Skermanella rosea: one gene and its partner. The protein of the gene in region 2 interacts with the protein of the main gene of each other region in a pairwise test. Links are inferred from orthologs where the notes say so. Each region holds a gene or a part of one and is shown on either strand. Other genes may lie near its edges.

Region 1 (3,667 bases), 2.3 Mb from region 2 along the record:
GGATGTACTCGTCCACCGCCGCCATCAGCTTCAGCACGGCTTCCTTGCCGATCTCCGGGCTCTTGTCCTCCAGCGCCATCAGCGCCGAGCCGTGGACGATCGGAATGTCGTCGCCGGGGAAGTCGTAGCTGCTCAGCAGCTCGCGCACTTCCAGCTCGACCAGCTCCAGCAGCTCGGGGTCGTCGACCATGTCGACCTTGTTCAGGAACACCACGATCGCCGGGACGCCGACCTGGCGGGCCAGCAGGATATGCTCGCGGGTCTGCGGCATCGGGCCGTCGGCCGCCGACACCACCAGGATCGCGCCGTCCATCTGCGCGGCACCCGTGATCATGTTCTTCACGTAGTCGGCGTGGCCCGGGCAGTCGACGTGGGCATAGTGGCGGTTGGCCGTCTCGTACTCGACGTGCGCCGTCGAGATCGTGATGCCGCGGGCCTTCTCCTCCGGCGCCTTGTCGATCTGGTCGTACGCGGTGAACGTCGCACCGCCCGTCTCGGCCAGAACCTTGGTGATCGCCGCCGTCAACGAGGTCTTGCCGTGGTCGACGTGACCGATCGTGCCGATGTTGCAGTGCGGCTTGGTCCGCTCAAATTTCGCCTTCGCCATCGCTCTTTCTGTCCCCGCGGCTTTAGCCGACATCCATCCGAAGATCAAAAACCAAAACTTACCGGAGCCGGCGGCCGTCGTCGTCGAGGAATGGAGCGGGTGAAGGGAATCGAACCCTCGTCACCAGTTTGGAAGACTGGAGCTCTACCATTGAGCTACACCCGCCCGAACCATTTCCTGACGGCGCCATCGACACCGGTCTGCCGATCCCGGCCGGAGGATCCGGCCCTGATGGCAGAGATGGTGGAAGGGGCTGGATTCGAACCAGCGTACGCTATCGCGGGCAGATTTACAGTCTGCTGCCTTTAACCACTCGGCCACCCTTCCAACCGCCCCGGTCGCCCGGGACGGAGATGCGCACTATGGTAATTTCGCTCCCAATGTCAACGGCTAAAGATGGCCGAACTCAACGCTGGCGTCGTAATTCGAGCCGGGGCAAAGTCGGTTCCATCATGACCAGACGCAAGCCGCCCCGCCCCGCCCATCCCGCTTCCCAGACACCCGGCCAGCCGTCCGGCCACGCCGCCGGCCAGCCCGGCCGCCGGCACAAGCCCGGCGGCGCCCAGTCCGGCCGTCCCGGCCTGCTGTTCGGGCTCCACCCGGTCGCCGCGGCCTGGACCAACCCGGACCGGCGCTGCACCCGCCTGCTCGCGACCGAGGCGGGACTCGCGAGCCTCGCGGGCGCCCTCGACCAGGCGCGCGCCGCCGGGCTTGAGCGGCCCAAGCCGTCGGTGGTCGAGCGGACCGAGTTGGACCGCCTGCTGCCGCCGGGCGCGGTCCACCAGGGACTCGTTCTGGATGCCGCCCCCCTGCCGGAGGTCGACCTGGAGGACATCGTCCGGCAGGGCTCGATGAAGGAGAGCGACGTCATCGTCGTGCTGGACCAGGTGACCGATCCGCACAACGTGGGCGCCATCCTGCGTTCCGCGGCAGCCTTCGGGGCCAGCGCGGTGGTCCTGCCCGACCGCAACGCGCCCGAATTGACCGGCACGCTGGCGAAGAGCGCTTCGGGCGCCGCCGAAGTCGTGCCGCTGGTGCGGATCGTCAACCTCGCCCGCTCGCTGACCGAGTTGCGCGAGGCCGGCTACTGGTGCGTCGGGCTGGACGAATCGGGTGCCAGGACGCTTGCCCGGATGGACCTCAAGGGCCGCGTCGCGCTGGTGCTGGGCGCCGAGGGCAGCGGGCTTCGGCGCCTCACCATGGAGCGCTGCGACGAGATCGCCCGTTTGCCGACCGGCGGGCCGATCGGCAGCCTGAACGTGTCGAACGCCGCGGCGGTGGCGCTCTACGAACTGGCCCGGCTTCGCTGAGCCGGCATCCTACCGGGACAGGTCGATCCGGTACTTGGCGAAGCCGTCGCCGGCGTCGCCGAGCGCGCTGATCCTGCTGCCGGCGGGGATCGCCTCCTTCGCCTTCGGCGAGGAGGGGAAGGTCACCACCGCGTCGCCGCCGATCGGGCTGAGCGACCAGTTCCCCTCGGACGCCGGGTCGATGGTCCTGCGGTCGAAGATGTAGTTGACCAGCGCCGTGCGGTTCTCGTCCGGGGCCTCCAGGATGATGTTGGAACCGTCGAGGCCCGGGAATTTGCCGCCGCCCCCGGCGCGGTAATTGTTGGTCACCACGACGAACCGCCGCGACTCGTCGATCGGCCGGCCTTCGAAGGCCAGGTCCCTGATGCGGTGCGAGGCGGGCGCCACGAGCTTGCCGTCGCCGTCGTAGCGGGCCGGCTGCGACACGTCGATCCGGTAGGTCACGCCGTCGATGACATCGAAGTTGTAGCTGGGGAACGAGGGGTTCAGCAGCGGCTGCTCGCCCGCCTGCGCCGGGTCGATCCGGTTGAACGCGCCGGCCGACATCTCCAGCCACTGCCGCACCTGGGCGCCGGTCATCACGACGGCGCGCAGGGTATTGGGATAGAGATAGAGGTCGGCCGCGTTCCTGATCGCGATCCGGCCGGCCGGAATGTCGGTGTAATAGTCCGGCCCGCCGCGGCCGCCGGCCTTGAACGGCGCTCCGGCCGACAGCACCGGCAAGCCTTCGTACTCCGTGCCGGCAAGCATCCGCTTGGCGTACCAGACCTGCGCGTTGGTCACGATCTGGACGGAAGGGTCGTCCTGGACCAGGGCGAAATAGCTGTTGATCGGCGCCGTCGTCTCGCCGATCGGCTGCCGGACATAGGCCAGCGTCGCCTCGTGGTCCGCCTTCAGAGCCTCGACGATGGCGGGGTCCGACTCGACCAGCGCCACCTTCCGCTTGTCCCGGGTCTCCCAGATCGGCCTCACGGAGGAAACCGCGTCGGCGACCGACCACTTGCCGCCTTCCTCCTTCAGCGTCAGGTCGATCAGGCCCAGGTGGCTGCCCCAGAAACCCGGCATCACGACGGGGACGCCGCGGACCTTGCCCTTGGCCATGTCGGTGTCGGGCAGGCCGGCGAAATCCGGGCCGGGAAACACCTTGTGCTGGTGCCCCGTGAGGATCGCGTCGATCCCCTGGACTCCGGCGAGGTACCAGGTCGCGTTCTCCTCCCCGCCGACCCGCGGCTCCGCCGACAGCCCGCTGTGGCTGAGGGCGACCACGATGTCGGCCCCCTTGGCGCGCAGTTCGGGGACATATTTCCGGGCGGCCTCGACGATGTCGGTGGTGACGACCTTGCCCTCCAGGGCGGCCTTGTCCCAGGTGGTGATCTGCGGAGTCACGAATCCGATGACGCCGATCTTCAGGGCATGGGCCTGCCCCGACTCGTCCACCACCTGCCGCGTCAGGATCTCGTAGGGCTTGAAGTAGGGCTTGCCGTCGCCGGCCCGCTCGACATTGGCGGCCACGATCGGAAAGTTAGCGCCGGCCAGGGCGTCGCCGAGGAAATCCAGGCCGTAGTTGAACTCGTGGTTGCCGACCGTGCCGGCGTCGTACTTCAGCAGGTTCATCGCCTTGTAGACGGGATGGACGTCGCCGCGCCTCAGGCCGCGCTCGCGGGCCACGAAATCGCCGAGCGGATTGCCCTGGATCGCGTCGGCATTGTCGAGCAGCAGGCTGTTCTGGGCTTCGTCCCGGGCCTTGGCG
Region 2 (4,099 bases):
GGAACGGTCGCGACCATCGACAACCGGAACTGGGAACTGCGGGACCACAGCGAGATGGTCCAGCGCTTCAGCCAGAGCCGCGCGATCGCGCTGGACATGGAAAGCGCCACCATCGCGGCCAACGGCTTCCGCTTCCGGGTGCCCTACGGGACGCTGCTGTGCGTCTCCGACAAGCCGCTGCACGGCGAGCTGAAGCTGCCGGGCATGGCGAACAATTTCTATCGGAACCAGGTGGACCAGCACCTGAAGATCGGCGTGCTGGCGATGGAGCTTCTTCGGAAAAACGGGCTGGAAAAGCTGCACTCGCGCAAGCTCCGCAGCTTCGCGGAGGCAGCTTTCCAGTAAGGGAGGAAGGTTACTTCTTCCCGCCCTCGGACTCGACGTTCTCCGCCCCCTTCCGGGTGCCGCCGAACTTGTCGGGTCCGCCGGCGTCGGGAGCGTCCGGCTTATGGTGGTTGCCGGTGTTCTGCTGGTCTTCGGTGTGCTTGACCGTCTGTTCGGTATGCGGCTGTTTCATGGTCATCCTCCAGTGCGTGGTAGGACAACAGCTTAAACAGCCAAGGGTTTCGTCCCGTCGCCCGTCAGGCCGCTCCCGGCACCCCCTTGGTGGTCGAGTACTCGAAATGCAGCACCTCGCCCGGATGGACCAGCGGGAAGGCCGAATGGGCGGCCGACGCGGCTTCCGCGAAGCCGGTCAGGATCAGCTTCAGCTTGCCCGGATATGTGGCGATGTCGCCGATCGCGAAGATGCCCGGCGCGCTGGTGGCGCAGGTCGCCTGGTCGATCCGGATATGGTGCTTCTCCAGGTCGAGGCCCCACTCCGCGATCGGCCCCAGGTTCATGGCGAGCCCGAAGAACGGCAGCAGCACGTCGGCGTCCAGCACCTTCTCCTCGCCGTCCAGGGTCGCGACCCGCACGCCGGTCAGCTGGCCGTCGGCTCCCTCCAGCCCGGAGAGCTGGTAGGGCACCACCATCTCGATCCGGCCCTCCCGGGTCAGCTGCTCCATCCGGGCGACGCTTTCCGGGGCGGCGCGGAACTTGGGCCGGCGATGCACCACCATGATCTGCTCCGCGACCTCGGCCAGGCTGATCGCCCAGTCCACGGCGGAGTCGCCGCCGCCGGCGATCACCACCCGCTTGCCGGCATAGTCCATGCGCCGCCGCACCAGGTAATGCACCGACGTGCCCTCGAACCGCTCCAGCCCGTCCAGCGGCGGCCGGTTCGGGCCGAAGGCGCCGACACCCGCCGCGACGATCACCGCGCGGGCGTTGATCCGCGTGCCGGTCGAAGTCTCCACCAGCCAGCGCCCGCCTTCCGCCGGGGTCAGCCCGGTGACCTGCTGGCCCAGGTGGAAGACCGGCCCGAAGGAGGCGCATTGTTCGCTCAGCCGGTCGATCAGGTCGGCCGCGTCAATGGAAGGGTAACCGGGAATGTCGTAAATGGGCTTCTCCGGGTAGAGCGCCGCGCACTGCCCGCCGACCATGTCGAGGGCATCGATCACATGGCATTTCATGCGAAGCATGCCGCATTCGAAGATGGCGAACAGACCAACGGGACCGGCACCGATAATGGCGACATCGGTATGCTGCTCGGGGCTCGACATGGGGACTCCGGAAAAGCTAGGAAGAGTTTTGCACTGCCAGCCCCTCATTAGCGGATTTCCGGGCACGATCAAACCCCCGCCTTCCGCGGGGCCGGGTAAAGGAAGCAAGCGCACGACCATGACGGCACAGCGTCAGCAAGCCCCCTCCGTTGACCTGGTCATCGACCTCGGGGACGAGGCCGCCACGGCGGACCTCGCGCGCCGCGTCGGATCCCTGCTCCGCGCCGGCGACATGGTGGCGCTGCGCGGCGACCTGGGCGCCGGCAAGACGGCGTTCGCCCGCGCGCTGATCCAGTCGCTGGGAGACCCGGACGACGAGGTGCCGAGCCCGACCTTCACCCTGGTCCAGACCTACGACACCCCGGCGGCCCCGGTCTGGCATTTCGACCTCTACCGTCTGGGCGGCCCGGACGAGGTGATCGAGCTCGGCTGGGACGAGGTCCGCTCCGGCGGCATCGCCCTGGTCGAATGGCCCGACCGGCTGGGATCCCTCCTGCCGCCGGAACGGCTCGACATCGCCCTGTCCTTCGGCCCGGAAGCGACCGCGCGCCGCGCCACCCTGACCGGCCACGGCGGCTGGGCCGACCGCCTGGGGAGCCTGGAGCAGCCGTGACCCCCCGCGAAGACACCATCACCGGCTTCCTGGCCGCGCAGGGCTGGGGCGATGCCGACCGCACGGCCCTGGCGGGCGACGCCTCGGCGCGGCGCTACCTCCGCCTCCGCCGCGGTACCGACAGCGCCCTGCTGATGGACTCGCCGAACCCGGCGGAGGACGTGATCCCCTTCGTCGCGATCTCCGGCCTGCTGCAAGGATTCGGCCTCTCGGCGCCGCACATCCTCGCCGGGGAGCCCGAGGCCGGCCTGCTGCTGATCGAGGATTTCGGCGACGCGACCTTCACCCGCCTGATGGACCAGGGCGCCGACCCCGCGGACCTCTACCGCCTGGCGGTGGACGCCCTCGTCGCCCTGCACCGGCGCTTCGACCCCGCCCGGGCAACTCCGCTCGGCCTGCCCCGCTACGACGCCGCCCTGTTCATCGAGCAGGTGATGCTGCTGGCCGACGTCTACGTCCCGGCCGCCCTGGGCCGCGCCGCCACCGCCGAGGAGCGCGCCGACCTGGAGCGGGCCTGGTGGGCGACCGTCCCCGACGCGGTAGGATTCGGCACGTCGCTGATGCACCGCGACTACCATGTGGACAACCTGATGCGGCTCGACGGCCGTCCGGGCGCATCCGCCTGCGGGCTGCTGGACTTCCAGAACGCCGGCCTCGGGCCGATCAGCTACGACCTCGTGTCGCTGCTGGAGGATGCCCGGCGCGACGTTCCGTCCGACTTGGCGGCTGCCATGCTGGGCCATTACCTGGACGCGTTCCCCGGCCTGGACCGCGACGCCTTCCTGCGTTCCTACGCCGTGCTGGGCGCCGTCCGGCACACCCGGATCGTGGCGGTCTTCGCCCGGCTGCATCTCCGCGACGGCCGTTCCGGCTATCTGCGCCACCTGCCCCGCGTCTGGCGCCTGCTGGAGGCGAAGCTGGAGCATCCGGCCCTGGCGCCGGTGCGCGACTGGTTCGACCGCACCCTGCCGCCCCCTGTCCGCGCTCCCCTTTTCAACCCGCCCACCGACCTTTCGAAAGCACCCGAATAATGACGACCCTGACCCACGCCATGGTGCTGGCCGCCGGGCTCGGCCTGCGCATGCGGCCCTTGACGCTGGAACGGCCCAAGCCGCTGATCCCCGTGGCGGGGAAACCCCTGCTCGACCACGCGCTCGACCGCATCGCCGCCGCCGGCATCGGAACCGCCGTCGTGAACACCCACTACAAGGGCGAGATGATCGCGGACCACCTCGCGGGCCGCACGTCCCCCCGCATCGTCCTGTCGCCCGAGGCGGACCTGCTGGAGACCGGCGGCGGCATCCGGCAGGCCCTGCCGCTGCTCGGCACCGACCCGTTCCTGTCGGTCAATTCCGACATCCTGTGGCTCGACGGCCCCACCCCGGCCATCGACCGCCTGACCCGGGCCTGGAACCCGGAGACCATGGACGCCCTGCTGCTGCTCCACCCGGCCGTCGCCGCCTTCGGCTACGACGGCAAGGGCGACTTCCACATGGACCCGCTGGGCCGCCTGACCCGCCGCCGCAGCGGCGAGATCGCCCCCTTCGTCTTCGCCGGCGTCCAGATCCTCAAGCCGGAACTGTTCGCCGACGTGCCATCGGGCGCCTTCTCGACCAACCTGATCTGGGACCGGCTGCTGGAAAGCGAGCGGCTCTACGGGATGCGCCATGACGGCCTGTGGTTCCACGTCGGGACCCCGGCCAGCATCGCCAAGGTGGACGAGCACCTGGAAGTCCGGCCGCACCACAGCGAGTCCTGACGATACCATATCTTGGAAAGATTTGCGTTCCGCGTCCCACCTATAGTAGGGTTTCAAGACTCCTGTAGGTCGGGTAGAGCGCAGCGGCACCCGACGGGCCGGTGCATCCGCGTCGGGTGCCGC

The links. Proteins that work in one complex are often made in the same cells at the same time.
Region 1: the proteins of tsaE (region 2) and rlmB interact in binary tests that used the Escherichia coli proteins (3 or more experiments, as listed by UniProt). The link is inferred for Skermanella rosea from one-to-one orthologs.

What each region holds. Positions count from the first base shown.
Region 1 is NZ_CP086111.1:4,021,291-4,024,957, forward strand. The notes cover bases 1-2,988. They hold rlmB (23S rRNA (guanosine(2251)-2'-O)-methyltransferase RlmB), read left to right. Parts: upstream 1-1,059; coding sequence 1,060-1,917; downstream 1,918-2,988. Other genes in these bases: tuf (elongation factor Tu), read right to left, coding at 1-607; JL101_RS18745 (bifunctional 2',3'-cyclic-nucleotide 2'-phosphodiesterase/3'-nucleotidase), read right to left, coding at 1,927-2,988. In the rest of the region: more of JL101_RS18745, read right to left, coding at 2,989-3,667. UniProt on the Escherichia coli protein: Specifically methylates the ribose of guanosine 2251 in 23S rRNA.
Region 2 is NZ_CP086111.1:1,704,757-1,708,855, reverse strand. The notes cover bases 729-3,469. They hold tsaE (tRNA (adenosine(37)-N6)-threonylcarbamoyltransferase complex ATPase subunit type 1 TsaE), read left to right. Parts: upstream 729-1,722; coding sequence 1,723-2,217; downstream 2,218-3,469. Other genes in these bases: JL101_RS07855 (nucleotidyltransferase family protein), read left to right, coding at 3,248-3,469; JL101_RS07860 (aminoglycoside phosphotransferase family protein), read left to right, coding at 2,214-3,248; JL101_RS07870 (NAD(P)/FAD-dependent oxidoreductase), read right to left, coding at 729-1,604. In the rest of the region: JL101_RS07880 (AMP nucleosidase), read left to right, coding at 1-345; JL101_RS07875 (hypothetical protein), read right to left, coding at 356-517; more of JL101_RS07870, read right to left, coding at 582-728; more of JL101_RS07855, read left to right, coding at 3,470-3,976. UniProt on the Escherichia coli protein: Required for the formation of a threonylcarbamoyl group on adenosine at position 37 (t(6)A37) in tRNAs that read codons beginning with adenine.